2 linked regions of the Aureimonas sp. SA4125 genome follow. The protein of the gene in region 2 interacts with the protein of the main gene of each other region in a pairwise test. Links are inferred from orthologs where the notes say so. Each region holds a gene or a part of one and is shown on either strand. Other genes may lie near its edges. The genes, in order: eno and rpe.

The links.
Region 1: the proteins of rpe (region 2) and eno interact in binary tests that used the Escherichia coli proteins (3 or more experiments, as listed by UniProt). The link is inferred for Aureimonas sp. SA4125 from one-to-one orthologs.

The regions. Positions count from the first base shown.
Region 1 is NZ_AP025032.1:2,387,784-2,403,620, forward strand. Bases 4,777-7,603 are described here. They hold eno (phosphopyruvate hydratase), read right to left. Parts: upstream 6,916-7,603; coding sequence 5,638-6,915; downstream 4,777-5,637. Other genes in these bases: Sa4125_RS11090 (formate/nitrite transporter family protein), read left to right, coding at 4,777-5,460; Sa4125_RS11100 (VOC family protein), read right to left, coding at 7,005-7,603. In the rest of the region: Sa4125_RS11070 (pyruvate dehydrogenase complex dihydrolipoamide acetyltransferase), read right to left, coding at 1-1,316; Sa4125_RS11075 (pyruvate dehydrogenase complex E1 component subunit beta), read right to left, coding at 1,329-2,765; pdhA (pyruvate dehydrogenase (acetyl-transferring) E1 component subunit alpha), read right to left, coding at 2,779-3,723; Sa4125_RS11085 (septum formation initiator family protein), read right to left, coding at 4,018-4,338; more of Sa4125_RS11090, read left to right, coding at 4,564-4,776; more of Sa4125_RS11100, read right to left, coding at 7,604-7,916; Sa4125_RS11105 (CTP synthase), read right to left, coding at 8,182-9,810; tpiA (triose-phosphate isomerase), read right to left, coding at 10,759-11,514; Sa4125_RS11120 (SurA N-terminal domain-containing protein), read left to right, coding at 11,751-13,640; trpD (anthranilate phosphoribosyltransferase), read left to right, coding at 13,637-14,662; indole-3-glycerol phosphate synthase TrpC, read left to right, coding at 14,659-15,471; cyclic pyranopterin monophosphate synthase MoaC, read left to right, coding at 15,468-15,837. UniProt on the Escherichia coli protein: Catalyzes the reversible conversion of 2-phosphoglycerate (2-PG) into phosphoenolpyruvate (PEP). It is essential for the degradation of carbohydrates via glycolysis.
Region 2 is NZ_AP025032.1:442,267-458,009, reverse strand. The notes cover bases 6,322-9,054. They hold rpe (ribulose-phosphate 3-epimerase), read right to left. Parts: upstream 8,162-9,054; coding sequence 7,481-8,161; downstream 6,322-7,480. Other genes in these bases: cbbX (CbbX protein), read right to left, coding at 8,220-9,054; bluB (5,6-dimethylbenzimidazole synthase), read left to right, coding at 6,510-7,184. In the rest of the region: Sa4125_RS02115 (NADH:flavin oxidoreductase), read right to left, coding at 1-1,007; mmsB (3-hydroxyisobutyrate dehydrogenase), read right to left, coding at 1,139-1,999; Sa4125_RS02100 (acyl-CoA dehydrogenase family protein), read right to left, coding at 4,399-5,535; more of cbbX, read right to left, coding at 9,055-9,146; Sa4125_RS02075 (ribulose bisphosphate carboxylase small subunit), read right to left, coding at 9,442-9,864; Sa4125_RS02070 (form I ribulose bisphosphate carboxylase large subunit), read right to left, coding at 9,969-11,429; fba (class II fructose-bisphosphate aldolase), read right to left, coding at 11,560-12,642; Sa4125_RS02060 (phosphoglycerate kinase), read right to left, coding at 12,654-13,880; tkt (transketolase), read right to left, coding at 13,877-15,743. UniProt on the Escherichia coli protein: Catalyzes the reversible epimerization of D-ribulose 5-phosphate to D-xylulose 5-phosphate.

The sequences.
Region 1 (15,837 bases), 1.9 Mb from region 2 along the record:
GCACCGAGCGCGCCGTCGACCGCCCGGTGATCGGTGGAAAGCGTCACCGACATCACGGTGGCGACGACGACGGCGCCGTTCTTCACCACGGCCCGCGGCTCGCCGGCACCGACGGCGAGGATCGTCGCATGCGGCGGGTTGATCACCGCGGCAAAATCCTTGACCCCAAACATGCCGAGATTGGACACCGCCGTCGTGCCGCCCTGATACTCCTCGGGCTTCAGCTTGCGGGCGCGGGCCCGGCCGGCCATGTCCTTGACCTCGTTCGAGATCGCCGACAGCGTCTTCTCGTCGGCTCTGCGGATGATCGGCGTGATCAGCCCGCCCTCGATCGACACGGCGACGCCGACGTCGACGTTCCCATGCTTCAGCATGGCGGTCTCCGTCCACGAGACGTTGGCCGCCGGCACGGCCTTCAGCGCCAGCGCATGCGCCTTGATGATCATGTCGTTGACGGAGAGCTTGTAGGCCGGCTTGTCGCCCTTGTCGGTCTTCGTCACCGGGGCGGCGGCATTCAGCTGGGCCCGGAGCGCCAGCAGCGCGTCGAGCTCGCAATCGATCGTCAGGTAGAAATGCGGGATCGTGGTCTTCGCCTCGACAAGGCGCTTGGCGATGGTCTTGCGCATGCCGTCATGCGGGATCGACTCGTACGAGCCTTCGGCGAAGAGCTTTTTGATCTGCTCGTCGCTCTGCCCCTTCGGCGCGGCGGCGCCTGCCGCGGCCGGGGCGGCAACTTCCGCCTTCGGGGCGTCAGTCTTCGGGGCTCCCTCCGCCTTCGGAGCGGGGCCAGCCTTGGCGGCGGCCTCGACATCGGCCTTGATGATCCGCCCATGCGGGCCGGAGCCTGTCATCGAGCCGAGGTCGACACCGGCGTCCCTGGCGATGCGCTTGGCGAGCGGCGAGGCGATTACGCGTCCGCCCTTGCCGGCATCCGCGGCCACCGGCTTTTCCCGCGGTGCAGCGGCAGGCTCGGCCGGCTTGGCGGCAGGGGCCGCTTCCGCCTCCGGAGCGGTCGCGGCGTCGTCGGCCTTCGGATCGGCCGCGATGGCGCCCTCGGCAGCCGACGCATCCTCGCCTTCGGCCGTGAGGATGGCGATCACGGCATTGACCTTCACGCCCTCGGTGCCGGCGGCGACGAGGATCTTCGTGACCGTGCCCTCGTCGACGGCCTCGACCTCCATCGTCGCCTTGTCGGTCTCGATCTCGGCGATGACGTCACCCGAGGAGACCTTGTCGCCCTCCTTGACCAGCCATTTCGCGAGGGTGCCCTCCTCCATCGTCGGGGAAAGGGCCGGCATCGTCACATTGATCGGCATCGGGCTCTTCCCTTAATCGCGGTAGCAGACGGCTTTCACCGCATCGATGACGTCCTGGACGGTCGGCAGCGCCAGCTTTTCCAAGTTGGCGGCATAGGGCATCGGCACGTCCTTGCCGGTGACCTTGAGAACCGGCGCGTCGAGATGGTCGAAGGCGCGTTCCATCAGCTCGGAAGCGATATGCGAGCCGATCGAGGACTGCGGCCAGCCCTGCTCGACGGTGACGCAGCGGTTGGTCTTCTGGACGGACCGCACCACCGTCTCGATGTCCATCGGCCGGATCGTCCGGAGATCGATGATCTCGCAGTCGATGCCGTCCTTCGCCAGTTCCTCGGCGGCGGCGATCGCGTAGGTCATGCCGATCGAGAAGGAGACGATGGTGACGTCGCGACCCTTGCGGTGGATGCGCGCCTTGCCGATCGGCACGGTCCAGTCGTCGCCCTTCGGCACCTCGAAGCTCTGGCCGTAGAGAATCTCGTTCTCGAGGAAGACGACCGGGTTCGGGTCGCGGATCGCCGATTTCAGGAGGCCCTTGGCATCGGCCGCCGAATAGGGCGTGACGACCTTGAGGCCGGGGATCTGGCCGTACCAGGCGGTGAAGTCCTGGCTGTGCTGGGCGCCGACGCGCGCGGCGGCGCCGTTCGGGCCGCGGAACACGATCGGGCAGCCCATCTGGCCGCCGGCCATGTAGAGCGTCTTGGCGGCGGAGTTGATGATCTGGTCGATCGCCTGCATGGCGAAGTTGAAGGTCATGAACTCGACGATCGGCCGAAGGCCGGCGAAGGCCGCACCGACGCCGAGGCCGGCAAAGCCGTGCTCGGTGATCGGCGTGTCGACGACGCGGCGCGGGCCGAACTCTTCCAGGAGGCCCTGGCTGATCTTGTAGGCGCCCTGGTATTCCGCGACTTCCTCGCCCATCAGGAACACCGCGTCCTCGCGGCGCATCTCCTCGGCCATGGCGTCGCGCAGTGCCTCGCGCACGGTGGTCGTCACCATTTCCGTGCCGGCCGGATAGTCCGGCGCGCTGTCGTCGGGCTCGGGATTGGCCCTGGCGGCGGCAGGCACCTTCGTGCCCTCCGATTCCGACTGGGCCTTTTCGCCGGAAGCTTCGGACGGTGCAGGCTTGGTCGGTGCGTCCTGGGTTGGCTCCTCCCTAGGGCCAGCTGCAGGTGTAGCAGAGGCGCCATCCATCGCCGCGGCGTCCTCGCCTTCGGCGAGCAGGATGGCGATGACGGCATTCACCTTCACGCCTTCGGTGCCGGCGGGAACGACGATCTTGCCGATCGTGCCCTCGTCGACGGCCTCGACTTCCATGGTCGCCTTGTCGGTCTCGATCTCGGCGATGACATCGCCGGCGGCAACGCTGTCGCCTTCCTGCTTCAGCCATTTCGAGAGCGTGCCCTCCTCCATCGTCGGAGACAAAGCGGGCATCAGAATATTGGTCGGCATGTGCCCGGTTCCTCTACTTCGTCGCCTGGGGCGCGATGTCGGCGTAAATATCGGTCCACAGCTCGGACGGATCGGGCTCGCGGTCGTTCTGGGCGTAATCGGCGGCATCGGCGACGATGTCGCGGACGTTCTTGTCCATCGCCTTCAGCTCGTCGTCGGACAGACCGTGCGCCTCGATCAGCCGCTGCTTCACCTGTTCGATCGGGTCGTGGTCCGAGCGCATCTTCTGCACCTCGTCGCGCGACCGGTATTTCGCCGGATCGGACATGGAATGGCCGCGGTAGCGGTAGGTCATCATTTCGAGGATAATGGGACCTGCGCCCGAGCGACAGTGCGCCGCGGCCAGGTCGCCGGCGGCCTTGACGGCGCGCACGTCCATGCCGTCGACCTGGATGCCCGGAATCTTGAAGGACAGGCCGCGATGGGCGAAATTCGTCTCGGCCGAGGCGCGGCTGACCGATGTGCCCATGGCGTAGCGGTTGTTCTCGATGATGTAGACGACCGGCAGCTTCCACAGCGAGGCCATGTTGAAGCTCTCGTAGACCTGGCCCTGGTTGGAAGCGCCGTCGCCGAAATAGGTGAGCGAGATCGAGTCGTTGCCGTTGTAGCGGTTGGCGAAGGCCAGGCCGGTGCCGATCGACACCTGCGCCCCGACGATGCCGTGGCCGCCGTAGAACTTCTTCTCCTTGGAGAACATGTGCATCGAGCCGCCCTTGCCGCGCGAATAGCCGCCGCGGCGTCCGGTGAGCTCGGCCATGACGCCGCGCGATTCCATGCCGGTCGCCAGCATGTGACCATGGTCACGATAGCCGGTGATGACCTGGTCGCCTTCCTTCAGCGCCATCTGCATGCCGACGACGACCGCTTCCTGGCCGATGTAGAGATGGCAGAAGCCGCCGATGAAGCCCATGCCGTAGAGCTGGCCGGCCTTTTCCTCGAATCGCCGGATGAGCAGCATGTCGCGATAGGCGGTCAGCTCCTCCTCGCGCGAGAACTCGCTCGGCGCCGGCGCATCGAATTGTTCGAGGGTGCGCACGACTTCTGCCGCGCCGTCAGGAGCGGCAGCGTCTGCGGCCTCGACGAACTTCTTCTGCTTGATGGTCGCCATCGCGCCCTCCGATCAGCAATGCACCCGGCTGGATGCAAATTTTGCCGGAGTATATGCGGGCACGAGAGCAGAGCAAGCGACGCACAGAAATACACCAGATTTCAGTTAAAATGCTGCTTCGCAGCAATTTTAACCTATTACTGGTTACTTAGCGAAGGACCGCATGATGGTGACTTCGTCCGGGGCAGTATAGCCCAAGAGCCGACGGGCACTCTCGTCGATCATGTCGCGCTCGAGCGTGCCGTCGTGGAGTAGCTGGACGCGGCGTTCGAGCTTCTCGCGCCGCTCGAGGAGCTTCTCGTAGCGCGCTGTCCCCGCCGCGAGGTCGGCCGTCAGGATATCCTTCGAACCGATGCCATATTTTCCGCTCTGCGCGTGGAAGGCGAAATAGGCAAGGAAGCTCAGCGTGATCGCGGGCACGATCAGGCGGCCCATCTTCGAGTTTCTGTGCTGTCTGGTGCGCATCGGTCTCTCCATCCCGCCATGTTGCCAGCGGAGCTTTAAGGCCGGGTTAAGCCTGTCGCGTCGTCGCGACGGGAAGCGCCCGGGGAACTTCGCATGCGTTGAACCGCTCTTTTGACGACGGCGCCGAATCCCGAGCGGCGACATCATTCAAGGCGCCTGCCGATGCCCAATCCTCACGATGACGCCTTCCGGTCCGAAGCGACAGCTGCGATCGAGGCACCCGCTTTGCCGTTGCGAAGACCGCCCGATACCGGCGAGACGCTGTCGGATTATTTCGCCTTCGAGGAGATCTTCGCGCGTGTCCTTGGCACTGCCGATCACGAGCTCGCGGCGTCGAGCAAGTTCCTGTTCTGGAGTGGGCTTGCGGCCGGGCTGGCGCTCGGCCTGACCTTCCTGGCAAAAGTCATCTTCACCCATCATGCCGGAGAGGCGAGCCCCGGCATTCTCGGCAATCTTCTCTATCCCATCGGTTTCATCGTCATCGTCATCGGCCGCTACCAGCTCTTCACCGAAAACACGCTGACGCCCGTGGCTCTGGTTCTCACCAAGCTGGCCAGCCTGGCCAATCTGCTTCGCCTATGGCTGGTGGTGTTTGCCGCCAACATGATCGGCGCGATGATCGACGCGGCCATCGTCGCCTACGCCGAGGTGCTTGAGACGGATGCCCTGAATGTCGCCGTGGAGATGGGACACCATGCGCTCGGGACATCGTGGCTGGGGCTCTTCTCGAAGGCCCTGATCGCCGGCGGAGTCGTCGCCTCGATGGTCTGGTTGATCCATGCCGCGCGCGACACCATGGCCCGCATCACCATCGTCTGGATGCTGATGTATTTTATCGGCGTCGGCGGCTTCTTCCACGTCGTCACGTCGTCCGTCGAGGTCTTCTTCCTCGCCTTCCGGGGCGAAACCTCGTTCTGGGCCCTGTGGCCGCAGTTCATCCTGCCGGTCTTCCTGGGTAACACGCTCGGCGGCATAGGCTTTGTCGCGATCGTCAATTACGTCCAGTTCGGCGAACTCGAGAGCAGCAGCTCGTTGCAGCGTTATGGCGACCGGCTGACCTGGCGGGAATGGATTTTCGGGCGGTCACGGGTGTTTGGCGACGAAAGAGCGCGTGTGGAGTGAATCTGGTCGAGGAAGAAAGCATCCGGGAGAATCCTGACTGCCGAGTGTGATGGTGTGGCCGACCTCCGTGCCGCTTACTCTGGATCTCCCCCGCTTCGTGCGAGGGAGATCAAGTCAGGCCGATGATGCTCCCCCGGCCCTCACAATCGAGAGGCTGATGCCAGCGTCTCCCGCCGTTCAGCGACGGCGCAGGATCGAGCGACCGGCATAGGCCGCCTGGTCGCCGAGTTCTTCCTCGATGCGCAGGAGCTGGTTGTATTTCGCCAGCCGGTCCGAGCGGGCGAGCGAGCCGGTCTTGATCTGTCCGCAGTTCGTGGCGACGGCGAGGTCGGCGATGGTCGAATCCTCGGTCTCGCCGGAGCGGTGCGACATCACCGCGGTGTAGCCGGCACGGTGGGCGACGCTGACGGCATCGAGCGTCTCGGTCAGGGTGCCGATCTGGTTGACCTTGACCAGGATCGAATTTGCGACGCCGAGCTCGATCCCGCGGCGAAGCCGGTCGGAATTGGTGACGAACAGATCGTCGCCGACCAGCTGGCAGGAAGCGCCGATCTGCTCGGTCAGGGCCTTCCAGCCATCCCAGTCGTCCTCGGCCATGCCGTCCTCGATCGAGATGATCGGGTAGGCGGCGGCCAGCTCGCCGTAATAGGCGGCCATCTCGGTGGGCGACAGCTTGCGGCCTTCGCCGGCCAGATCATAGACGCCGTCCTTGAAGAACTCGGTCGAGGCCGGATCGAGCGCGAGGAAGATGTCCTCGCCCGCCTTGTAGCCGGCCGTGTCGATCGCCTGCATCACGAAGTCGAGGGCTTCCTTGGCGGAGCCGAGATTGGGCGCGAAACCGCCCTCGTCGCCGACATTGGTGTTGTGGCCGGCATTCTTCAGCATCTTCTTCAGCGTGTGGAAGACTTCCGCGCCCATCCGCAGCCCTTCCGAGAAGGTCTCGGCGCCGACGGGCATGATCATGAATTCCTGGAAGTCGATCGGGTTGTCGGCGTGGGCGCCGCCGTTGATGATGTTCATCATCGGCACCGGCAGGAGATGCGCCGACGCGCCGCCGACGTAGCGGTAGAGCGGCAGGCCCGAGGAATCGGCCGCGGCCTTGGCGACCGCGAGCGAGACGCCGAGGATGGCGTTGGCGCCGAGCCGGCTCTTGTTGGCGGTGCCGTCGAGCTCGATCAGGATCTGGTCGATGCGCATCTGGCTCTCGGCCTCGAGACCGCCCAGCGCCTCGAAGATCTCGCCGTTGACGGCATCGACCGCGGCGAGCACGCCCTTGCCCATGTAGCGCTCGTCTCCGTCACGCAGTTCCATCGCCTCGTGCGCGCCGGTCGAGGCGCCTGAAGGAACGGCGGCGCGGCCCATGGAGCCGTCTTCGAGGATGACGTCGACCTCGACCGTCGGATTGCCCCGGCTGTCCAGAATTTCCCGTCCGATGATGTCGATGATCGCGGTCATGGCCCACTCCTCTGCTGACGCGTTGGAAGCCTCTTAGACCAGACCTGCGACGGATTGAACTCGTTTCGCGAAATTCCGCGGGCTAGCGGTCAGGCCGCGGCCTCGAAGGCAAGGAAGGGGCCGCCTGCGTCCGCGAGCGGGATGACGAGACGCTCGTCCTTGTGCCGAAAGCTCATACCCGCCTGCCGCGCCCGCTCCTCGACCGGACCGGTCGCGGGAACCGTCAGAACCACGCCCTCGAGGCGCAGGCCACGCTCGGCGCCCCGAATGGCACCGTAGCGTTCGGCGAGCGTCGACCGCATCAGCACCTCGAACTGGACGTTCGCCGCGCCGAGACCGGTCTGGTCATCCTCTCTCGCCACAGGGGTATGGCCACTGGCCGCCTGCAGCAGCGCGACGAAATCGGCAGGGTGTGGCTCCGAGAGGACGAGCCGCGCCATGCCGGTCACGCCATTGGCATGGACCGTCAGCGCCGATCGATCGCCCGGCCTCGCCAAAGCCTGGCAGCAGAAAAAGAAGAGGTCGGGCACCCGCCGGTCGTTCGCGAAGGCGAGACGAAACCCGAGCTCGCGCCTTGCGCCATCTGGCGCCTCGAATATTCGCGCGAACTGGAAGACGTCGCCGTCGGCAAGTCCGGAGGCCCGAAAGGCGCGCCAGTCCGCCTCGGCATCGTCCGATGCGAAGGCGATGCCGGAAAAGCCCGGCGCGCCGCGCCGGAACCGGAAGGCGCCATCGCGAGAGACGAAGACGGCGCCGCCCTGCCCGGCTTCGGCATAGGCCGCGGGATCGCCGATAGCGAGCGGCTCCAGATAGGTGCCGTCGGCGAAGAAGACGCAGGCGTTTTCGGTCCCGAAGGGATGCGCGGCGTTTGGGGCGACGGTAAAGCCGAGGGTGTCGAAGAAGGTGCGCGAAGCATCCAGCGAAGTGACGGGCATGACGATGTGGTCGATGCGACGAGCCGGAGGACCGGCCCCCTGCGTCTGAGCTCTCTCGCCGTTCATCTGCGCAACCTCTTTTTCCAGCCTCGCACCCGGCCGCTGGCCCCGCGGCCCAGCGACTCACGCAGATGCGCACGTGTCGGCTGCTTCTTCTCCCCACCGGAGAGAAATGACCGGCAGGTCGATGAGGGGGGCCGGAGGCGACGACGCGACAGCTCTTCAGTGTGCAATGGCGGGTCTTGCGGCCCGCTCCCCGCTCCCGTCTCGCTGGAGGGGAGAAGAAAAAGCGTTGCCGTTGGCCCGCGACACGGCACTTCGCGACGATCCGTCAGACCAGCCGCGACTGCTCCAGTGCCGCGGCGATGAAGCTTCGGAACAGCGGGTGCGGCTCGAAGGGGCGCGACTTCAGCTCCGGGTGATACTGCACGCCGATGAACCAGGGATGGTCGGGAAACTCGACCGTCTCCGGCAGCAGGCCGTCCGGCGACATGCCGGCGAAGATCATGCCGGCCGCTTCCAGGCGCTCGCGGTAGGCGCGGTTCACCTCGTAGCGGTGGCGATGGCGTTCGGTGATGTCGGTCGCGCCGTAGATCTCGGCGATGCGGGATCCCGGTGCGAGATCGGCGTGATATGAGCCGAGCCGCATCGTGCCGCCGAGATCGCCTTCGCGCGCCCGCTGCTCCAGCTCGTTGCCGCGCATCCATTCGGTCATCAGGCCGACCAGCGGTTCGTTCGTCGGGCCGAACTCGGTCGAATCGGCGTCCGCGATGCCGGCCAGCGACCGCGCGGCCTCGATGACGGCCATCTGCATGCCGAAACAGATGCCGAAATACGGCACGGCATGTTCGCGGGCGAATTTCGCCGCCAGTATCTTGCCCTCGGCACCGCGCTCGCCGAAGCCGCCGGGAACAAGGATTCCGTTCACGCGGTCGAGATAGGGCGTCGGGTCCTCGGCCTCGAAGACCTCGGAGGAGATCCAGTCGAGCTTCACGCGCACCTTGTTGGCAATGCCACCGTGCTGCAGGGCCTCGGTCAGCGATTTGTACGCATCCTTGAGGCCGGTGTACTTTCCGACGATGGCGATGGTGACCTCGCCCTCGGGATTGTGGATGCCGAGCGAGATCTGCTTCCAGCGATCGAGCTTGGGCTTGGGCGCCGGATCGATCCCGAAGGCGGCGAGAACCTCGGTATCGAGGCCCTCGTGATGGTAGGCGATCGGCACGTCGTAGATCGTCGCCACGTCCAGCGCCTGGATCACCGCGCTCTCGCGGACATTGCAGAAGAGGCTCATCTTGCGACGCTCCTCGACCGGGATCGGCCGGTCGGCGCGCACGAGAAGGATGTCGGGCTGGATGCCGATCGAGCGCAGCTCCTTCACCGAATGCTGCGTCGGCTTGGTCTTCAGCTCGCCGGCGGTGGCGATATAGGGCATCAGCGTCAGGTGGATGTAGATCGCACCGTTGCGGGGCAGATCGTTGCCGAGCTGGCGGATCGCCTCCATGAACGGCATGGCCTCGATGTCGCCGACCGTGCCACCGATCTCGCAGAGGACGAAGTCGAACTCCTCGTTGCCGTCGAGGACGAAATCCTTGATCGCGTCGGTGACGTGAGGAATGACCTGGACCGTCGCGCCGAGATAGTCGCCGCGCCGCTCGCGGGCGATGATGTCCTTGTAGATCCGCCCGGTGGTGATGTTGTCCTGCCGGTTGGCCGGACGGCCGGTAAAGCGCTCGTAATGGCCGAGGTCGAGGTCGGTCTCCGCGCCGTCATCGGTGACGAAGACCTCGCCATGCTGCGTCGGGCTCATCGTGCCCGGATCGACGTTCAGATAGGGATCGAGCTTGCGCAGGCGCACGCGGTAGCCGCGTGCCTGCAGGAGAGCCCCGAGGGCCGCCGAAGCGATGCCTTTTCCAAGGGATGAGACCACGCCGCCGGTGATGAAGATATATCGCGCCATGGGGCTTCCAGTTAACTGCTGTGGGTCGATTCGGCCAGTCCGTATCCGGCCGCAAAATGAAACAGGGCGCTTGGAGCGCCCTGCTGGTTACCTGTCGCTCGGGTCCGGCCCTACTGGACCGGCCTCGCCTGCCCGGCCGGCGACGTTGCGGGGGACGTCGCGTCACCCGAGCCGCCATTGCCTGTCGCCGGTGCGGACGGCGCCAGTTCGGCAGGAGCGGCATCCGGCGACGGCGTTTCCGCGGGCGACGTGGCCGCATCCGGAACCGCGGCGTCCGGCGCCGTCGCTTCCGGCTGCACCACCGGCGAGGCGCCGGTGACCGGTGCCGTGCCGGCCGGCGCCGTCGCTGGCAAGTCGCTCGGTGCCGCCGGCGCCGCAGCGGGCGCGTCGGCTCCAACCGCAGGCGTCTCAGCACCCGGTGTCGCGGACGGCGCATCGGCTGCCCCGGATGCAGGCGCTTCGGTCGTCGGCGTGACGGCGTCCGGTGCAGCCGGCGTCGTCGGTGCGGCCCCATCGTCCGTCGGTACGCCGCCGAGCTGGTCGAGCAGGTTGCCGCTGGCGGCGCCTGCCGCTCCAGCCGCACCTGCCGTGCCAGCCTCCGACGCCGGCAGGCGGTCGAGGATGTCGGTCGGCTGCGATCCATAACGGGCCGTCAGTCCGAGAGCGAGCGACGTGATGAAGAACAGGCCGGCGAGAATGGCGGTCGTTCGCGTCAACGCGTTCGCGGCGCCACGCGCCGTCATCAGGCCGCCGCCGCCGCCGCCGATGCCGAGCGCCCCGCCCTCCGAGCGCTGCAACAGCACGACGACGATGAGCGCAACGACGATCATCAGATGAATGATAATAAGGACTGTATCCATGATCAGCTTCGCACACGACTTTTGAGGAGACGCGCGCCTTCTATAGGAGGGTTCGACTTATTCCAAACGCTTTCGCATCAAACGGCGTTCAGGGCGACGGCACGCTCTGGCATATCGCGATGAAATCGGCAGCCTTCAAGCTCGCCCCGCCAACCAGCGCCCCGTCGACATTGCGGGCGCCGAGAAGTTCGGCCGCATTCGACGGCTTGACCGAGCCACCATAGAGGATGCGCACGGCAACGCCAATCTCCGGCCCGAAGCGATCGTTCAAGGTGTTGCGGATGAAGCCGTGGACCTCCTCCACATCGGCGACTGTCGCTGTCTTCCCCGTCCCGATCGCCCAGACCGGCTCGTAGGCGACGACCGTCGACCGCGCCGTCACGTCATCCGGGAGCGAGAGCGCGAGCTGGCGGGCGATGACGTCGAGCGTCCTGCCGGCGCCGCGCTCGTCTTCCGTCTCGCCGATGCAGATCACCGCGACGAGGCCGGCGCGCCAGGCGGCAAGAGCCTTCCCGCGGACGATCTCGTCGCTCTCGCCATGGTCCGCGCGCCGTTCCGAATGCCCGACAAGAACATGACTGGCCCCGAGATCGGCGAGCATCTCGGCGGCGATATCGCCGGTATGGGCGCCGGAGACGCCGGAATGGCAGTCCTGCCCACCGATCGCCACCGCCTTGCCGGCGACCTCGATGGCTTGCGAGATCAGCGTCGCGGGCGGACAGATCAGCATGTCGCAGCGGGCCGCAAGCGCCGCCTGTGCTTCGACGATCCGGCCGAGTTCGGCCAGAGCGGCTCTGTCGCCGTTCATTTTCCAATTGCCTGCGATCAGCGCACGATTGCCCATTCTATCCTCCAACAAGCGTATCGGCGCCCCCGCTGCGCCTGCCTAGCGGCGGAGAAACGCGAAATCAATCATGGTGCCGACTTGCGCGCCGGCACAGCATTTTCCTAATAGAGCGTGAAGCCTGCCGACGCGTCCACCGGCGGGGCCTCCCTCGGTCGTTCGTGGCGACCATGGAGCTGAAATCGCGGACATGAAGACGCTCGCGCCGCGCGGACGTCTGCGGGAGAATCCGATCGATGATGAACAGCCTTCGCAAGAGCGTTTCCGGCGGGGTGGCAAAACTGCTGCTCGGTCTTATCATCATCGCTTTCGTCGTCACCGGCTTCTCCGAGTTCTTCACCGGCAGCTCGTCCAATACGGTCATCACGGCCGGCGAGAGCGAAGTGACGACGGAGGACTACCGCCTGGCCTACCGTCAGGCCGAAGTGCAGCTGTCGCAGGAACTGCAACGACGGCCGACGCGCGAGGAAGCCATCGCGAACGGCATCGACCAGCGTGTCCTCAGCCAGCTCGTCGCCGAGGCCGTCCTCGAAGAGCAGGGCCGCGAGATCGGTCTCGGCCTCTCGGAAGAGCGTCTGGCCCGGCTGATCGCCGACGACCCGTCCTTCCACGACCAGGCCGGCCGGTTCTCGCGCACGAACTTCCGCGATCTCCTGGCCAATGTCGGGATGCGGGAAAACGACTTCATCCGCAACCGCGAGCAAGCGGCCGTGCGCAGCCAGATCGTCGATGCGATCTCCGAGGGCGCGACGGCCCCCGAACTCGTGAAGCAGGCCTTTGGCCTTTACAACGGCGAGCGGCGCACAGCGGACTATCTGACGATCGCGCCCGCCGCGGTGCAGCCGATCGCCGAGCCCGCCGACGACGTCCTGCAGACCTATTTCGACACCAACAAGCAGCGCTATGCGGCGCCCGAGTACCGCAGCATCGCCTATGCCACCCTGACGCCCGAGGCGATCGCCGACCCGGCTGCCGTGACAGAGGCCGAGATCAAGGCGGCCTACGACGCCGACAGCCAGAAATTCACGACACCCGAACAGCGGCGGATCCAGCAGATCGTCTATCCCGACCGACCTGCAGCAGAAGCTGCCAAGGTATCGCTGGCCGCCGGCAAGACGTTCGACGACCTCGCCACGGCGAGCGGCCGCAGTGTCGCCGACACGGAGCTCGGCCTTCTGACGAAGGCCGCGATCCCGGTGCCGGCCATCGCCGACGCCGCCTTCGCGCTCGGTGCCAACGCGGTATCGGACGTCGTCGATGGTACCTTTGGTCCCGTCCTCCTGCGCGTCACCGAGATCCAGCCCGAAATCAAGAAGCCGCTCGCGGAGGTCCAGGAGGACATCCGGAGAGACATATCGCTGCAGGCCGCGAGCGAAAAGGTCCGTGCGGCCTATGATGCCTACGACAATGCCCGCGGCGGCGGCGCCGACCTCGCCGAGTCCGCCAAGGAGGCCGGGCTCGAGGTGAAGACGATTCCCGCCATCTCGCTGGCCGGCCAGACGCCGGAAGGCAGCACCGTCCCCGATCTGCCGGAACAGCAAGAGATTCTGAAGGTCGCCTTCGAGAGCGATGTCGGCGTCGAGAACACGCCGGTCACCGTCGGCTCGACCGGGTTCGTCTTCTTCGACGTGACCAGGATCGACGAGGCGCATGACCGGCCGCTGGCCGAGGTGAAGGATCAGGTCGTTGGCGACTGGAAGGCCGAAGAGACCCGGCGGCTTCTCGGCGTGAAGGTCGAAGATCTGAAGAAGCGTCTGGACGCCGGCGAAACGCTCGACGCGCTGGCGGCCAGCGAGGCCCTGCCGAAGCAGACGGTCAATGCCGTAACACGGCGCAGCGGCGTCTCCGAGATCGGCGCCGATGGCGTCCGCGCCCTCTTCTCCGGGGTCTCCGGCCTCGTCGCTACGGCCGATGCCGCGGACGGTCAGTCGAAGCTCCTGATCAAGGTGACGCAGGTCGCGCCGCCCGCCGATCCGATGTCGAACTTCCCGCAGGGCCAGACGGCGCAGCTCGACTCGATGCTGGCGAACGACTTTCTCCAGTCCTACGTGAACCGCCTGCAGAGCGAGACGTCGGTCGTGACCTACCCGGCGACGATCCGCGCGGTACAGGCTTCGCCGCAATGACGAACACGCTGAAGCCCTTTCTTGCCAAGGTCGCCGGCGGTGCCGCCCTGTCGCGCGCCGAAGCGGAGGAGGCCTTTGGCGTCATGATGGCCGGCGAAGCGACCCCGTCGCAGATCGGCGGCTTCCTGATGGCCTTGCGGGTCCGCGGCGAGACGGTGGACGAGATCGCGGGGGCCGTCGCCGTCATGCGGGCAAACATGCTGAGGGTCGTGGCGCCCGCCGACGCGGTGGACATCGTCGGGACCGGCGGCGACCACGCCGGAACGCTGAACGTCTCGACCTGCGCCGCCTTCATTCTCGCCGGCTGCGGCATCACCGTCGCCAAGCATGGCAACCGCGCCCTCTCCTCGCGCTCCGGCTCTGCCGACGTCCTGATGGCCCTCGGCGTCAAGGTCGATCTCAGCCCGTCCGAGATCTCGCGCGTGATCGCCGAGGCAGGGCTCGGCTTCATGTTCGCGCCGACCCACCACGCCGCCATGCGCTTCGTCGGCCCGAGCCGCGTCGAGCTCGGTACCCGCACCGTCTTCAATCTTCTCGGGCCCCTCGCCAATCCGGCCGGCGTCGAGCATCTCCTCGTCGGCGTCTTCTCGCCGGACTGGCTGATGCCGCTGGCAGAGACGCTGCGTACCTTGGGAGCGAGAAACGCCTGGATCGTCTACGGCGACGGCCTGGACGAAATGACCGTCTGCGGACGCACCGATATCGTCACGCTCCGCGATGGCGTCATCGACCGCTTCCATATCGAGCCCGAGGAACTCGGCCTTCGACGCGCCGACCTTGCCGAGATCAAGGGCGGCGACGCGGAGCACAATGCGGTGGCGCTGCGCGCGGTGCTGGAAGGCGATATCAACGCCTATCGCGACATCGCTCTTCTGAACACCGCCGGCGCGCTGGCCATGGCCGGGCGGGTCGAGAGCCTCAAGGCTGGCCTGGTGCTGGCGCGGGACTCGATCGATTCCGGGCGGGCACTTGCCGCCCTCACCCGCCTCATCGCGGCAACCAACCGGGGCGGCGCGGCATGACCGACATCCTGAAAGCCATCGAGACCTACAAGCGACAGGAGATCGCCGCCGCGAAGGCGGCCCGGCCGGAAGGCGAGATGCTGGCACTGGCGCGCGCCGCCGATCCGGTGCGCGGATTTGCCGACGCCCTCGGCCGCAAGCATGCCGCCGGCGACTTCGCGCTGATCGCCGAGGTCAAGAAGGCCAGCCCGTCGAAGGGCCTCATCCGCGCCGATTTCGACCCGCCGGTTCTCGCCCGCGCCTACGAGCGCGGCGGCGCCGCCTGCCTCAGCATCCTCACCGACGGGCCGTCCTTCCAGGGTAGCCCGGCCTTTCTCATGGCAGGACGCGCGGCGACATCCCTGCCCGCCCTGTGCAAGGATTTTCTCTTCGACCCGTACCAGGTGCTGCAGGCCCGGGCGTGGAACGCCGATGCCATCCTGATCATCATGGCGGCCGTGGACGACGCCTGTGCGGCGGATCTCGAAGCGGCCGCCATCGATCTCGGCATGGACGTCCTCGTCGAGGTGCACGACGCGGCCGAGATGGAACGGGCGCTGACGCTGCGCTCTCGCCTCATCGGCATCAACAACCGCGATCTCAGGACCTTCGACACCGATCTTGCCGTCGCCGAGCGACTGGCGCCGCTCGTGCCGCCCGATCGGCTGCTCGTCGGCGAAAGCGGCATCTTCACCCCGAGCGACTGCGCCCGGCTGCAGCGCGCCGGCATCTCGACCTTCCTCGTCGGCGAGAGCCTGATGCGGCAGGACGACGTCGAGGCCGCCACGCGCCACCTCCTCGCGCGGCAGCCGGTCGGGACCGCCGCGTGAGCGGGCTCACCCATCTCGACGCCACGGGCGCGGCCGCCATGGTGGATGTCGGCGACAAGGCCGAAACCGTTCGCGTGGCGCGCGCCGAAGGGCTGGTGCTGATGGCGCCGGAGACGCTGGCGCTGATCGAGGCGGGAGGCGCCAAGAAGGGCGACGTCATCGCCGTCGCGCGCATTGCCGGCATCATGGCGGCGAAGAAGACCGCCGATCTCATCCCGCTCTGCCACCCCCTGATGCTGGAAAAGGTCTCGGTCGAAATCACCGCCGAACCCGCGCTGCCGGGCCTGCGCGTGACCGCGACGGCGCGCGTCAGCGGCAAGACCGGCATCGAGATGGAAGCGCTGACGGCGGTCAGCGTCGCCTGCC
Region 2 (15,743 bases):
ATCTTGCGCACGATATGCGGGTCGGCGATGTGCGCGCGGGTCATGCCGACCATGTCGAGCTTGCCCTCGGCGATGGCATGGCGGGCGGTGGCGACATCGGCGATGCGGGCGGCGTGGAAGACTGGATAGCGCGTCGCCGCACGCACCTCGCCCGCAAAGTCGAGATGCGGCGAAGCCGGCATGCCCTGGATCGGGATGACGTCGACGAGATCCTTGTCGTGGTCGAGATGGCCGCGAATGACATTCAGGAAGTCGATCTTGCCGGAAGCGACGAGACGGCGCGCGATCTCTATCCCGTCGGACTTCGAGAGGCCGATGTCCCAGGCCTCGTCGACGACCATGCGCGTGCCGACGATGAAGTCGGGGCCGACGGCCTTACGCACGGCGTCGACGATCATCCAGGTGAAGCGCAGCCGGTTGTCGAGCGAACCGCCGTGCTCGTCTGTCCGCCGGTTCGTTGCGGGCGACCAGAAGCTGTCGAGAAGGTGGCCATAGGCCTCGATCTCGACGCCGTCGAGGCCGGCGGCCTGCATGCGCTGCGCCGCCTCGCCGTAGTTCCTGGCGATGCGCTCGAGATCCCAGTCCTCGGCCTCCTTCGGAAAGGAGCGGTGTGCCGGCTCGCGTATCGGCGAGGCGGAGACGACCGGCAGCCAGTCGCCCTGCGTGCCCCCGGTACGCCGGCCGAGATGGGTGATCTGGATCATCACCGCCGCGCCATGGTCGTGGCACTCGTCGGCGAGGCGCTTCATGTAGGGGACGATCTCGTCCTTGTAGGCATGGAGATTGCCGAAGGCGGGCGGCGAGTCCGGCGAGACGACGGCCGATCCCGCCGTCATCGTCATGGCGATCCCGCCCTTGGCCTTCTCGACATGGTAGAGCCGGTAGCGGTCCTTCGGCATGCCGTCTTCGGAATAGGACGGCTCATGCGCGGTGGACATGATCCGGTTCCTCAGGGTGAGGTGGCGCAGCTGGAAGGGCTGCAGCAGCGGATCGCTGGTGGACGGCATCGAGATCGGCATGGAAAGGGACATGGGCACCTGCGCGAAGGGGAGCGATGCATCATGCGCCGCACGCCCCTGCCCGTCGATCCATCCAAGACGGATCTTGGCTTGTTCGCGACAGGTCCGCCTGGGACGCGTCAGGCGCGCCCGAGATGCTCCAGCAGCGCAGAGAAATCGCGACCCCGGCCACCCTCGGCGTCGAAGGCGGCATAGATGGCGCGCGCGTGCTCGCCGAGTTCGGCATGGGCGCCGCTCGCCCGCGCGGCATCGGCGGCAAGCGTCAGGTCCTTCAGCATGAGCTCGGTCGCAAAGCCCGGCCGATAGCCGTTGTCGGCGGGCGTCGTCGGCCCGACGCCGGGTGCCGGGCAGTAGCTGTTGAGCGACCAGCACGACCCCGACGACGTCGATGCCACGTCGAACATCGCCTGGCGCGACAGGCCGAGGCTGTCGGCGAGGTGAAACCCCTCGCAGACCGCGATCATCGAAATGCCGAGGATCATGTTGTTGCAGATCTTGGCCGCCTGCCCCGCGCCGGCTGCGCCACAATGCACGGCTTTCGCCCCCATGATGTCGAAGAGGGGCTGAGCCACCTCGAACGCCCCTTCCGCACCGCCAACCATGAAGGTCAGGGTTCCAGCCGCGGCGCCGCCGGTGCCGCCGGAGACCGGGGCGTCGAGCGAGATCAGATCGGCATCGACCGCCAGATCGTGCACGGCGCGGGCGCTTTCGACGTCGATGGTCGAGCAATCGACGAGAAGGGCACCGGGCCGGGCGGCCGCCACGATTTGCGCATGCACGTCGCGCACGATGGCGCCGTTCGGCAGCATGGTGAAAATGGCCTCGGCGCCCTGCACCGCCGCGCCGATCGTGGCCGCCGGCGCGACGCCGTCGACCGAAACGCCCGCAGTGTCGAAGCCCGTCACGGCGTGGCCTGCCGCCGCCAGGTTTGCCGCCATCGGCGCGCCCATATTGCCAAGGCCGATAAAGCCGATTTTCATGAATCCCTCTCCCGCAGAGCCCTGTCGGCCTTGCGCGATCATCGCCGTGACCTGGGAAGGGAGCAAGTCCTCGCGGTCGCAACAGCGATGATGGACCGGATATCGTCGGGCCTGGCTCCATGAACATGGTGGTGGCGACGATCAGGGCGATGGCGCGGAAACCGTGCGTGGACAGCGCTTTCCGCGGAGGGGGCATGGGCGCGGAACAAAAGATCTGGCATGGGCAGAAGATGTCGTCCGCGGCCCTGAGTACCGGGCCGCTGAGAACCAGCAAATTGCAAGACATTCATACGGTCCGCCACCGCCCCCTCCCACAATTGGGGAGTTGAGACGATGCGGGAGTCTGACACGGCCGCCGGGAAACGTCAGGCCGCGACGGATTCTCCCGTATGCGAGGCCATCCAGGGAGCAAACTCCGCCGCCTCGATCGGCCGGGCGAAGAAATAACCCTGCGCCTCCTCGCAGGACATGTCGCGCAGAAGCTCGGCCGTTTCCTCCGCCTCGACGCCCTCGGCAACCACCGCAGTCCGAGATCGCGTGAGAGCGCGATCATCGCACCCACGAGCTTTCGCGCGCGGTCATCCAAACTCACATCCCGGATAAACGACTGGTCGATCTTCACGACATGCATCGGCAGGCGTTGCAGATAGGCAAGACTGCTGTAGCCGGTGCCGAAATCGTCGATGGCGAGGCGCACGCCGAGAAGCGCCAAGGCGTTCAGCTGCTGCAAGGCAAGGCCGGTATCCTTCATGACGGCGCTTTCCGTCATCTCCAGTTCGATATCCTCAGGCGCGATCTCGTGCTGCAACAGGATCCGGCCGACCCGATCGGCGAAATCCGCCTCCTGGAGGTTGGCCGCTGAAATATTAAGCGAGAGGGTGAGGTTCAGCCCCTGCCGACGCCAGGCGGCCAGCTGCCGGGCCGCGGTATCGACCACCCAGGCGGTCAAGGCGCGGGCATGAGTCGAACGCTCGACGGTCGGGATGAACTCTCCGGGCGGGATGTTGCCGAGGGTCGGATGGGTCCAGCGCAGCAGCGCCTCGGCCCCGACACAGGCACCGTGGGCGAGATCGACCCGCGGCTGGAACACCAGGCGAAGCTGCGACGGATCGGCGAGAGCCGCGTCGAAGTCTTGGAGGAGCTGGAAACGGCGGCGATGCACCGCATCGCTCTCCAACGAGTAGACGCTGACCGGCGCGCCCGTGGCGCGCGCCTCCAGGGCGGCACTGTGCAATCCCCGCAGGAGATCTTCGGCACTGCCAGCACCCGGCGTGAAAGGCGCGACGCCAATAACGGTGGTGGCGATGAAGCGGAAGCAGGAAAGCGACTGGGTTTCCATCACGCCGGCAGCGGCGGTCCGAAGATAGTCGCACAGTTGGGTCCCCGCCGGCGCCAGGAAGGCGAACTGGGTCGCCGAGACATGATAGGCGATGCGTCCCCTGCCCAGTTTTTCCCGGGTCAGGTCCGCCGCATACTTCACCATGCGATCGACATGGGAATAGCCCATGACGCGGGAAAAGTGGTTGAGCTCAGCCATCTCCGCCAGGTCGACCAGCACCGCCAGGCGCTGGACGCCCGGCTCAGCATGGGCGAGATCCTCCAGATCTTCGACGAACTGCAGCCGGTTGGGCAGACCGCTGGTCGGGTCGATTCGGCCGAAGGCGTAATGCAGTTCGAACTGCGCCATCGCCATGGCGGCGAGATCATGGAGCGCCGTCATCTCGGCTGCGCTGGCCGTCCGCGGTTCGGAGCCGAGCACGCACAGGGTGCCAAGGGCATGGCCGTCGCGGGTCAGCAGCGGCACGCCGGCGTAGAAGCGAATGCCGCGGCGCACCAGTTCGCCGCCTCGAAAGATCGTATCGGTGGCCAGATCGGAGATGACGAGAGAATCGGTCGTCTCGGCCACCAGCGAGCACGGAGACTCGCCGTGGAGCGCCCATGACGGGTCGATTCCGATGCACGACTTGAACCACTGACGATCGTTGTCAACCAGGGTGATCGCGGCAAACGGCAGTCCGAACAGCAAGCTGGCCGTTCGCGTGATCCGATCGAAACTCTCGCTGGGGGGCGCACCGACGAGGTTCATCTCACGAAGCGAAGAAAGACGCAGCCCCTCGGAAATTCTTGGCACGCAGGCATTCTCCATTCCGCAGCCCAGACCGGAGCGGCGATTTCGCAAAGGATCTGAAATTGCTCTCAGACACCGAGTGAATTACTCCCTCACCATCTATATTCTCTTTATATCGGTCAGAAATAAGCGCTCATTGAGCCATTTTAATTCATCGTCGGCGATCCGTACGAAAACGCACAATATAGCAAGCAGTCATCGAAGCAAAACGCCGCCACGGCCCGACCGTGACCACGCTCAATCGTTCCCGTCGCCGCCATTTGGGCATTTTCTATTCGGCCAGCAGGGCCCGTGCGGTGATGAGACGCATGATCTCGTTGGTGCCCTCGAGGATCTGGTGGACGCGCAGGTCGCGAACGATCTTCTCGATACCGAAATCGGCGAGGTAGCCGTAGCCGCCATGTAGTTGCAGGGCCTGGTTGGCGACGTCGAAGGCGGCGTCGGTGACGAAGCGCTTGGCCATGGCGCAGAATTTCGTCGCGTCCGGCGCCTTGGTGTCGAGCTTCCAGGCCGCCTGGCGCAGGAAGATGCGAGAGGCCTGCAGCGCCGTTTCCATGTCGGCGAGGCGAAACTGCAGCGCCTGGAAGTCGGCAAGCTTCTGGCCGAAGGCGGAGCGATCCTTCAGGTAGCGGACCGACTTGTCGAGCGTCGCCTGGGCCGCGCCGAGGGCGCAGGCGGAAATGCTGAGCCGGCCGCCGTCGAGGCCCTGCATGGCGTAGGCAAAGCCCCTGCCCGGCTCGCCGAGAAGGTTCGTCGCCGGCACGCGGCAGGCGTCGAAGCGCACCTCGGCCGTCGGCTGGGCGATCCAGCCCATCTTGCGCTCCTCAGCGCCGAAGGAGAGGCCGGGCGTTCCCTTGTCGACGAGGATGGCGGAAATGCCTTTTGAGCCCGGCTCGCCGGTACGCGCCATCACAAGGTAGAGGTCGGAAAAGCCGGCACCCGAGATGAAGCTCTTCGTGCCGTCGAGGACAAGATCGTCGCCGTCGCGCCGGGCCGTCATGCGCAGCGCCGCGGCGTCCGACCCCGAGCCGGGCTCGGTCAGGCAGTAGCTGGCGACGCATTCCATTGTCGCCAGGCCCGGTAGACGTTCGGCCCGCTGCGCCGGGCTGCCGAAGACATCGATCATGCCCGCGACCATGTTGTGGATCGACAGGAAGGCCGAAACCGAGGGACAGCCATAGGACAGGCCCTCGAAGATCAGCGTCGCATCGAGCCGCGACAGGCCTGTGCCGAAATCGTCGCGCACCGTGATCGCCGCCATGCCGAGGGCGCCGAGTTCGGCGAGCACCTCGACCGGAAGGGCCTTCTCCTCTTCCCAGGCCTGCGCCTGCGGCGCCATCCGCGTCACCGCAAAATCCCGCGCGAGGTCGAAGATCTGCGTCTGCTCGTCGGTCAGCGCGAAATCCATGAAGCCCTCCCCGGGCGATCTTGCCGGCGGACTTCCTAGGCGGTGTGGACAAAGGGGATTCCCAAATCACCTGCTGACTGATTCAAGGCTGCTCTTTGCGGAGGGCGGTGTTGGTTCGAGGTTTGATGTCGGATGCGGAATGGGCCTTCTTCGAGCCGTTCGTGGTCGAGAAGGGTCCGAGGCGAGGTAGACGGCCTCGCGATCATCGGTTGGTGCTCGACGGGGTCTTCTGGATCGCCCGAACGGGGACGGCGTGGCGTGATCTACACAGCGATTTCGGAGCCTGGAACTCCGTCTATCGCCAGTTCCGGCGCTGGACGCAGGCGGGGCTCTGGGACGTGATACTGGAGGCGCTGAATGAGATCGGCACGGGTCATGACAGCGTTCAAATGATCGATTCTACCATTATCCGCGCCCATCAGCACGCCGCCGGCGCGCTAAAAAAAGGGATCAGGACCAAAGTCTTGGCCGCTCTCGTGGTGGCTTCTCGACCAAGATCCATCTCCGCAGCAATGCTCGAGGCCTCCCTGTCGCTATCACGCTGAGCGGCGGTCAGGTCTCCGATATGAAAGGCTATGCGCCGGTCATGGACCAGCCCGGTCCCAAGCCCTGTGTCCTGCTCGCCGACAAGGGATACGACGCCGACTTCATCCTTGCCGACCTCAAGGCCAGAGGCGTTGCCGCGGTCATCCCCGCAAAGCGAAACCGCAAGGTCCAACCCGTCATTGACGGATACATTTACGGCCTGAGAAACCTCGTCGAGCGCTGCTTCTCAAAGCTGAAACACAGTCGGCGGCTGGCCACGCGATACGACAAGACCGCAGACAGCTTTCTCGGCTTCGTTCTCGTGGCATCCATCCGATTGTGGATCAGACACTTTGTCCACACTGCCTAGTCTTTGCCGCGTCGCCTATGGCACAGGTCTAGACACAGGGCGGGGGGACGACAATGCGACATTGGCGGGGGAGACGGGGTTGAGCGCAGACGATCTGGCGGCGGCCGGCCCCTTCGACGAGGCCGACCGCGCGGCGGTCTATCGCGCCATCGCCACGCGGCGCGACATCAGAAGCGAGTTTCTCCCGGGGCCGGTGGATCCGGCAGCGCTCGCGCGCATCCTCGGTGCGGCGCATCAGGCGCCCTCGGTCGGCTTCATGCAGCCGTGGAATTTTCTGTTGCTGCACAGCCTTGAGACGCGGGCTCGCGTCCACGCCGCTTTTGCCCGCGCCAATGCAGAAGCCGCAGACCTCTTCGACGGCGAGAGCCAGGCGCTCTATCGGCAGCTGAAGCTCGAGGGCATCCTGAAGGCGCCTTTGAACATCTGCGTCACCTGCGACCGGGAGCGTGGCGGCACCGTCCTCGGGCGCACGCACAACCGCGAGATGGACCTCTATTCGACCGTCTGCGCGGTCCAGAATCTCTGGCTGGCGGCACGGGCAAAAGGCATTGGAGTCGGCTGGGTTTCGATCTACCACGAGCCGGACCTGCGGGAGATCCTGAAGATTCCGCCGGCCGTCGCCATCGTCGCCTATCTCTGCGTTGGCCATGTCGAGCGCCAGCATGCCGGGCCGGAGCTGGCGGCAAAGGGCTGGCGGCAGCGGCTGCCGTTGGAAGAGCTGGTATTCGAGGAGCGGTGGGGGCAGAGGCCCTGACAGGCATGGTAAAGCGCTTCTTCTCCCCTCCGGAGAGAAGTGGCCGGCAGGCCGATGAGGGGCGCCGAAGGCGGCGATGCTGAAGGACCCTCGTCCGGCAACACCGCCGCCACAAATTCGATGCGCGCATCCATCGCATTGCTCTCGCGCCACCCCATCGACCGGTCCTCCCAGCCAACAAAGTGTCACCCATCCATCCGGGCTGAAATGCCACCACTCTATCAGGGCAGGACATGCCGCGACCTTCTCCCTGCAGGGGAGAAGAAGCAGCGTTGGCGTCTCGCCCGCCTCTCCCCCTACGCCGCGCGCGCCACCCCGTCCCGCACGCTGTCGCGGATCGCTGTGATGTTCGCCTTGTAGTGCTCGGGCGTGCCGCCCTTGAAGATGGCCGAGCCGGCGACGAGGACGTTGGCGCCGGCGGCGACGACGAGCGGCGCGGTCTCGGGCGTGACGCCGCCGTCGATCTCGATGTCGATCGGCCGATCGCCGATCATCGCCTTCACCCTGGCCACCTTGTCGACGACCGAGGGGATGAAGGCCTGGCCGCCGAAGCCCGGGTTGACGGTCATCAGGAGGATGAGGTCGAGACGGTCGAGGACGTATTCGATGACGCTTTCCGGCGTCGACGGATTCAGCGAGACGCCCGCCTTCTTGCCGAGCGCCCGAATCGCCTGCAGCGAGCGGTCGAGATGTTTTGTCGCCTCGGCATGCACGGTGATGATGTCGCAGCCGGCGTCGGCGAAGGCCTCGAGGTAGAGGTCGCACGGCTCGATCATCAAATGGCAGTCGAAGACCTTTGCCGACGACGCCCTGATCGCCTTCACGATCGGCGGGCCGAAGGTGATGTTGGGGACGAAATGGCCGTCCATCACGTCGAGATGGATCCAGTCGGCGCCGGCCTTGTCGACGGCCCCGACTTCCGCACCGAGGCGGGAGAAATCCGCCGAGAGGATCGAGGGGGCGATGATCAGGCTCATGACGAGGTCCCTTTCAGACTTGTGCGGCCGACGTCGCGGCCGGAGATTGAGGGCAGGCTCAGGCCGCCGTCCCCGCCGGGCCCGGCTTCAGGTCGAAGACACGGCTGGCGGCGATATCGACCGCCTCGATCCGCGATAGCTGCTCTGCCCCGAGCGGTCCATCGATGGTTTCGAACAGGCGGTTCGCCTGGCGAAGCCGCGCCCGGTCGAGGGCGTTGCGGATCGAGCGGGCGTTGGCGAAATGCGGCTGCACCCGGCGGTGCTCGATATAGCGCGCCAGGGTCTCCCGCGCCTCGTCGCTGAGGGTATAGTTCTGCCTTTCCAGCATGCCCTCGGAAATCTGCAGGAGTTCGCCGTCGGAATAGTCGGGAAAATCGATGTGGTGGGCGACGCGCGAGCGAAAACCCGGATTGGACTCGAAGAACTTGTCCATCCGGTCGGCATAACCGGCAAGGATCACCACAAGGTCGTCGCGCTGGTTCTCCATGACCTGGAGCAGGATCTCGATCGCCTCCTGGCCGTAGTCGCGTTCGTTGTCAGGGCGATAGAGGTAATAGGCCTCGTCGATGAAGAGGACGCCGCCCATCGCCTTCTTCAGGATCTCCTTCGTCTTCGGCGCGGTATGGCCGATATACTGGCCGACGAGGTCGTCGCGGGTGACCGAGACGAGATGTCCCTTGCGGATATAGCCGAGGCGGTGAAGGAGGTCGGCCATCTTCAGCGCCACCGTGGTCTTGCCGGTGCCGGGATTGCCGGTGAAGCTCATATGCAGCGTCGGCGTCTCGTGCGCGAGGCCCATCGCCTTGCGGGCACGCTCGACGAGGAGCAGCGCCGCGGTCTCCTTGATGCGCTTCTTCACCGGCTTCAGGCCGACCAGCGTGCGGTCGAGTTCGTCCAGCACGTCGCCGACGCCCGCCTCCTCGTATTCGCGGCGCAGGTCGACGGTGAGCGGCGGGGCAGTTTCGGGTTCGAGTGTCGTGCTCATGCTGGCTCCTTCATCGAAGAACATGGCGCCATTCTTCTCTCCAGTGGGGAGAAAGTGGCCGCGACGCGGCCGGATGAGAGGACCGCGCGTCGGTAAATGCCGCGGCTTGCTCCGGTTTCGCCGTCGCGAAAGCGGGAGCCCCTCTTCCCGCTCGCGAGACTGTCGAGAGGCGCGACCTTCTCCCCGGAGGGGAGAAGAAAGCTCGCGGCGAAGGCTACGGCAAAGATCGTGTCGAACGTGGTCGGTGGGCCGCCGGGAGGAAAACGGCCCACCGACCGGCCGGACGGAGCCGCGCTCAGGAGGAATAGCGCTCGCTCTCCGGCAGGTCGACCGAATAGCCCTCGGTCGAGTAGCGGATGGTCCGGCCTTCGGCCTCCTGGCGGCGGAGGCGGAAGCCGGGCTCGGTCGCCGGGCGATTGACGATGAAGGAGAGCTTCACCGATTCCCAGCCATGGGTGGAATCGAAGGCCGACATGCGGATATAGCGATTGCCGTAGACTTTGCGACACTCGTTCAGTTCCATCATCACGCCGGCCGCGTCCGGCACGTCGAACATCGGGTGGCCCCACATGTCCCAGTAGGTGTTGCGCGGGTGCGGATCGTCGGTGAACTCGATGTTCACCGCCCAGCCATTGTCGATGCAGTACTGCGCCTGCGCGGCGATCTGGGTGTCGGTGAGGTCGGGCAGGAAGGAAAAGGCGCCTTGGGTGATGCGCATGACAGAATTCCTCTCGGGTCGAACGCCGTCGCCACGCGAGGGCGATCGGTCGCTGGATGGGATCTTGCGCCGGGCGAAGTCCGCCCGGCAGGCGATGGCTCAGGTCAGGCGGCGGCGGTGGCCGTGACCTGGTAGTCCGGCGCGTCGGTCGAGGCGTAGTTGAAGGTGACGTCCTTCCAGGTATCCAGCGCCTGGCGCAGCGGCGCGCAGGTCTTGGCCGCCGTGGCGAGGATTTCCGGGCCCTCGTTGACGATGTCGCGGCCCTCGTTGCGGGCGAGCACCATGCATTCCAGCGCGACGCGGTTGGCGGTGGCGCCCGCCGCGATGCCCATGGGATGACCGATCGTGCCGCCGCCGAACTGCAGCACCGTGTCCTCGCCGAGAAGGTCGAGCAGCTGGTGCATCTGGCCGCAATGAATGCCGCCGGAAGCAACCGGCATCATCTTGTTCAGGGACGCCCAGGGCTGGTCGAAGAAGATGCCGTTCTGGAGGTTCTGCGGCGTGAACTCGTCGCGACAGATGTCGTAATAGCCCTTCGTCGTCGCTGGATCGCCCTCGAGCTTGCCGACGACGGTGCCGGCATGGATGTGGTCGACGCCGGCGAGCCGCGACCACTTGGCGATGCAGCGGAAGGAGACGCCGTGGATCTTCTGGCGCGTATAGGTCGAGTGGCCGGCGCGGTGGAGATGCAGGATCATGTTGTTGCGCCGCGCCCATTTCGCCATGGACTGCATCGCCGTCCAGCCGATGACGAGGTCGATCATGATGATGGTCGAGCCGAGTGACTTGGCGAACTCGGCGCGCTCGTACATGTCCTCCATGGTCGCGGCGGTGACGTTCAGATAGGTTCCCTTGATCTCGCCGGTCGCGGCCTGCGCCTTGTTCACCGCCTCCATGCAGTAGAGAAAGCGCTCGCGCCAATCCATGAAGGGCTGGCTGTTGATGTTCTCGTCGTCCTTGGTGAAGTCGAGCCCGCCCTTCAGCGCCTCGTAGACGACGCGGCCGTAGTTCCGGCCGGAGAGGCCGAGCTTCGGCTTGACGGTCGCGCCGAGCAGCGGCCGGCCGAACTTGTCGAGACGCTCGCGCTCGACGACGATGCCGGTGGCCGGGCCCTGGAAGGTCTTGATGTAGGCCGTCGGCAGCCGCATGTCCTCGAGCCGCAGCGCCTTCAGCGGCTTGAAGCCGAAGACGTTGCCGATGATCGATGCCGTCAGGTTGGCGATCGAGCCGTTCTCGAAGAGGTCGAGATCGTAGGCGATATAGGCGAAGTAGCTGCCCTCGGCATTCGGCACCGCGTCGACGCGGTAGGCCTTGGCCCGGTATTTCTCGGCGGCCGTCAGGCGGTCCGTCCAGACGACGGTCCAGGTCGCGGTCGAGGATTCGCCGGCGACGGCGGCGGCCGCCTCGATCGGATCGACGCCGTCCTGCGGCGTGATCCGGAAGCAGGCGATGATGTCGGTGTCCTTCGGCTCGTAGTCGGGCTCCCAGTAGCCCATCTTCTTGTATTCCATGACGCCGGACTTGTAGCGGTCCTTGCCGGTGACGGTCTGCGACTTCTCTTGCATGTCCATTCTCCCAAATATCCGTTGCGTGACGTGTCGAAAATTCAGCAGTGTTTTAGTAAGCCGGCTTACTATCGACCTACATCCCGCCTTGGTTGGCCGGCGGTTTTGTGCCGCCGGCCCGTTCGGCGGCCTACTCGGCCGCCTCTCGCAGCGCGATCTTCGGCGCCAGCTCGCCCGAGGCGTAGCGGGCCGCCATGTCGTCGAGCGAGATCGGCTTGATCCGCGCCGCCTTGCCGGCGGTGCCGAACTGCTCGTAGCGCTCGATGCACAGCTTGCGCAGCGCATCCATGGCCGGGGTCAGGAACTTGCGCGGATCGAACTCCTGCGGCTTCTCCATCGCCACGCGGCGGAACTGCCCGGTCATGGCCATGCGGCAGTCGGTGTCGATGTTGACCTTGCGCACGCCATGCCGGATCCCGCGGATGATCTCCTCGATCGGCACGCCCCAGGTCTGGGGCATTGCGCCGCCGTAGCGGTTGATGATGTCCTGCAGTTCCTGCGGCACCGAGGAGGAGCCGTGCATCACGAGATGCGTGTTCGGCAGCTTGCGGTGGATCTCCTCGATGATGCCCATGGCGAGGATCTCGCCATCCGGCTGCCGCGTGAACTTGTAGGCGCCGTGCGAGGTGCCCATGGCAATGGCGAGAGCGTCGACGCCCGTGCGCCGCACGAACTCGACCGCCTGGTCGGGATCGGTCAGAAGCTGGTCGTGGCTGAGGACGCCCTCCGCCCCGTGGCCGTCCTCGGCCTCGCCCTGGCCGCTCTCGAGCGAGCCCAGCACGCCGAGCTCGCCCTCGACCGAGGCGCCGACCCAGTGCGCCATGTGCGTCACCCGTTCGGTGATGCCGGCATTGTATTCGAAGTCGGCGGGCGTCTTGGCGTCGGCCTTCAGCGAGCCGTCCATCATCACCGAGGTGAAGCCGTGCCGGATCGCCGTCAGGCAGGTCGCCTCGTCATTGCCATGGTCCTGGTGGATGCAGACGGGAATGGTCGGGTGGATCTCGACCAGCGCGTCCATCATCTTCGACAGCATGATGTCGTGGGCGTAGGTGCGGGCCCCGCGCGAGGCCTGCAGAATGACCGGGGCGTCGCAGGCCGAGGCCGCCTGCATGATGGCGAGGCCCTGCTCCATATTGTTGATGTTGAAGGCCGGGACGCCGTAGTCGTGCTCGGCGGCGTCGTCGAGAAGCTGGCGCAGCGTGATCTTGGCCATGGGCAGGTCTCCTAGTCGGCCGACGCGGCGAGCGTCGACTGGGTCTTGAGGATGTCGATGCCGGGCAGGTCGCGGCCTTCCAGCCATTCGAGGAAGGCGCCGCCGGCGGTCGACAGATAGGTGAAATCATCGGAAGCGCCGGCCGCGTTCAGCGCCGCGACGGTGTCCCCGCCCCCCGCGACCGTCACGAGCTTGCCGGCCTTGGTGAGCCGCGCCGCCTCCTGCGCCACGGCGTTCGTCGCGGCGTTGAAGGGCTCGATCTCGAAGGCCCCGAGCGGGCCGTTCCAGAGGAGAGTCGAGCAGGTGGCGAGTGCCGCGACGATCTCGGCGACCGTCTTCGGCCCGACATCGAGCGCCATCGCGTCGGATGGGATGGCATCGACGCCGACGGTCTCGTTCGCGGCGTTCGCCTTGAACTCGCGGGCGACGACGACGTCGACCGGGAGGTGCAGCTGGCAGCCGGATTCCGCCGCCATCGCCATGACCTTCTCCGCCGTCTCCATCGCATCGGCCTCGTAGAGCGACTTGCCGACATCGTTGCCGAGGGCGGCGAGGAAGGTGTTGGCCATGCCGCCGCCGATGACGAGATGGTCCATCTTCGGCACCAGGAATTCCAGAACCCCGATCTTCGACGACACTTTCGCGCCGCCGACGAGCGCGGCCACCGGCCGCTTCGGCCGGTCGAGCGCGGCCTCCAGTGCCTTGACCTCGGCCATCAGCGAAGGCCCTGCATAGGCCGGCAGGATCGTCGCCAGCTGGTGGGTCGAGGCATGCGCCCGGTGGGCACAGGAAAAGGCGTCATTGACGTAGAGGTCGCCCCCGACCGAAAGGCGCAGGGCAAAGCTCCGGTCGTTCTCCTCCTCGCCCTTGTGGAAGCGCAGGTTTTCGAGGACGGCGATCTCGCCATCCTTCAGGCTGCCGACGACCCTCTCGGCCTCCGGCCCGACGCAGTCCGAGGCGAACTGCACCGGACGGCCAAGGATATCGCCCAGCTTCTCGGCGACCGGTCCCAGCGTGAAGGCCATGTTGCGCTCGCCCTTGGGGCGGCCGAGATGGCTGAGCACCACGACCTTCGCCCCGCGGTCGGCAAGGCCTGCGACAGTCGGCGCGAAGCGCTCGAGGCGCGTCGCGTCGGTGATCACGCCGTCCTTCATCGGCACGTTCACGTCGGCGCGGATCAGCACCGTCTTGCCCCGGACGTCGACGCCCTCGATCGGGCGCAGCGACCCGGCGCTCAATGCGCCAGTTCCTTGCCGGCCGACAGGATCGCGTCCGCGGTGATGCCGAAATGCTCGTAGAGGAGCGGCGCCGGCGCCGAGGCGCCGAAGGAGTTCATGCCGATGAAGCGGCCGGTATCCCCGATCCAGCGGTCCCAGCCGAAGCGCGCGGCGGCCTCGACGGCGATGCGCGGCGCGGTGCCGAGGACCGAGGCGCGGTAGGTCTCGTCCTGTTCGGCGAAGAGCTCCCAGGAGGGCATGGAGACGACGGCGGCCTTGATGCCCTCGGCGGCGAGCTTGTCGGCGCCGGCCAGCGCGATCTCGACTTCCGAGCCGGTCGCCAGGATCGTCACCTGGCGTTCGCCGTCGGCCTCGCGCAGGACATAGGCACCCTTGCGCGACCGGTTCTCGGAAGCGCCGCCGGCGACCGTCGGCAGGTTCTGTCGCGACAGCGACAGGACGGAGGGACGGTGGCGCTCGGTCAGTGCGATTTCCCAGCATTCCGCGGTCTCGATGGCATCGGCCGGGCGGAAGACGAGGATGTTCGGCGTCGCCCGGAGCATGGCGAGATGCTCGATCGGCTGGTGCGTCGGGCCGTCCTCGCCAAGACCGATGGAGTCGTGGGTGAAGACGTAGACGACGCGCAGCCCCATCAGCGCCGACAGGCGGATGCCGCCGCGGGCATAGTCGGCGAATACCATGAAGGTGCCGCCATAGGGGATGAAGCCGCCATGCAGAGCGAGGCCGTTCATCACCGCGGCCATCGCATGCTCACGGATGCCGTAATGGAGGTAGCGGCCGTCGTAGTGACCGGCTTGCACGCTGTGCATGCCCTTGGTCAGGGTGAAGACCGAGTGGGTGAGGTCGGCCGAGCCGCCGATGGTGAGATCGGTCAGGCCGTTGACGACCTCGAGCGTCGCCTCGGACGACTTGCGGGTGGCGAGCTTGGGCTTGTCTTCCGAGAGTTTGGCCCGGTAGGCGCTCATCTTGGCGGCAAAGTCGGCCGGCATGTCGCCGGCCAGTCCGGCGTCAAAGGCAGCGGCCTTCGGCGACGCCGCGTGGCGTGCCTCCCATTCGGCGCGAGCGGCGGCGCCCTTCTTGCCGACCTCGCGCCAGCCGGCGATGACTTCGTCCGGAATGGCGAAGGGTTCGGACGTCCAGAGCAGCTGCTTGCGCGTCGCGGCGATCTCTTCGTCGCCAAGCGCGGCGCCATGGCTCTTCTCCGAGCCGGCAAGCTTCGGCGAGCCGAAACCGATGATGGTCTTGCAGGCGATCATCGACGGCTTGTCGGCGGCGCGGGCCCGGGCGATGGCGGCGCGCACCGCGTCGGGATCATGGCCGTCGACTTGCTCGGCATGCCAGCCCGAGGCCTCGAAGCGCTTGACCTGATCGGTGGAGGTGGCGAGCGAGGTCTTGCCGTCGATCGAGATGCCGTTGTCGTCGAAGAGGACGATCAGCTTGGAGAGCTTCAGATGGCCGGCAAGATCGATCGCCTCGTGGCTGATGCCCTCCATCAGGCAGCCGTCGCCGACGAAGACATAGGTGTAGTGGTCGACGAGATCGTCGCCGTAGCGGGCGTTCTGCATGCGCTCGGCGAGCGCCATGCCGACGGCGGTGGTGAGGCCCTGGCCGAGCGGGCCCGTCGTCGTCTCGATGCCGAGAGCATGGCCGTATTCGGGATGGCCGGCGGTCTTGGCGCCGAACTGGCGGAACTGCTTCAGCTGGTCGATCGTCATGTCGGCATAGCCGAGGAGATAGTGGACGGCATAGAGCAGCATCGAGCCGTGGCCGTTCGACAGGACGAAGCGGTCGCGGTCGGGCCAGGACGGGTTCGACGGATCGAGCTTGATGAAATCCTGGAACAGCACGGTGGCGACATCGGCC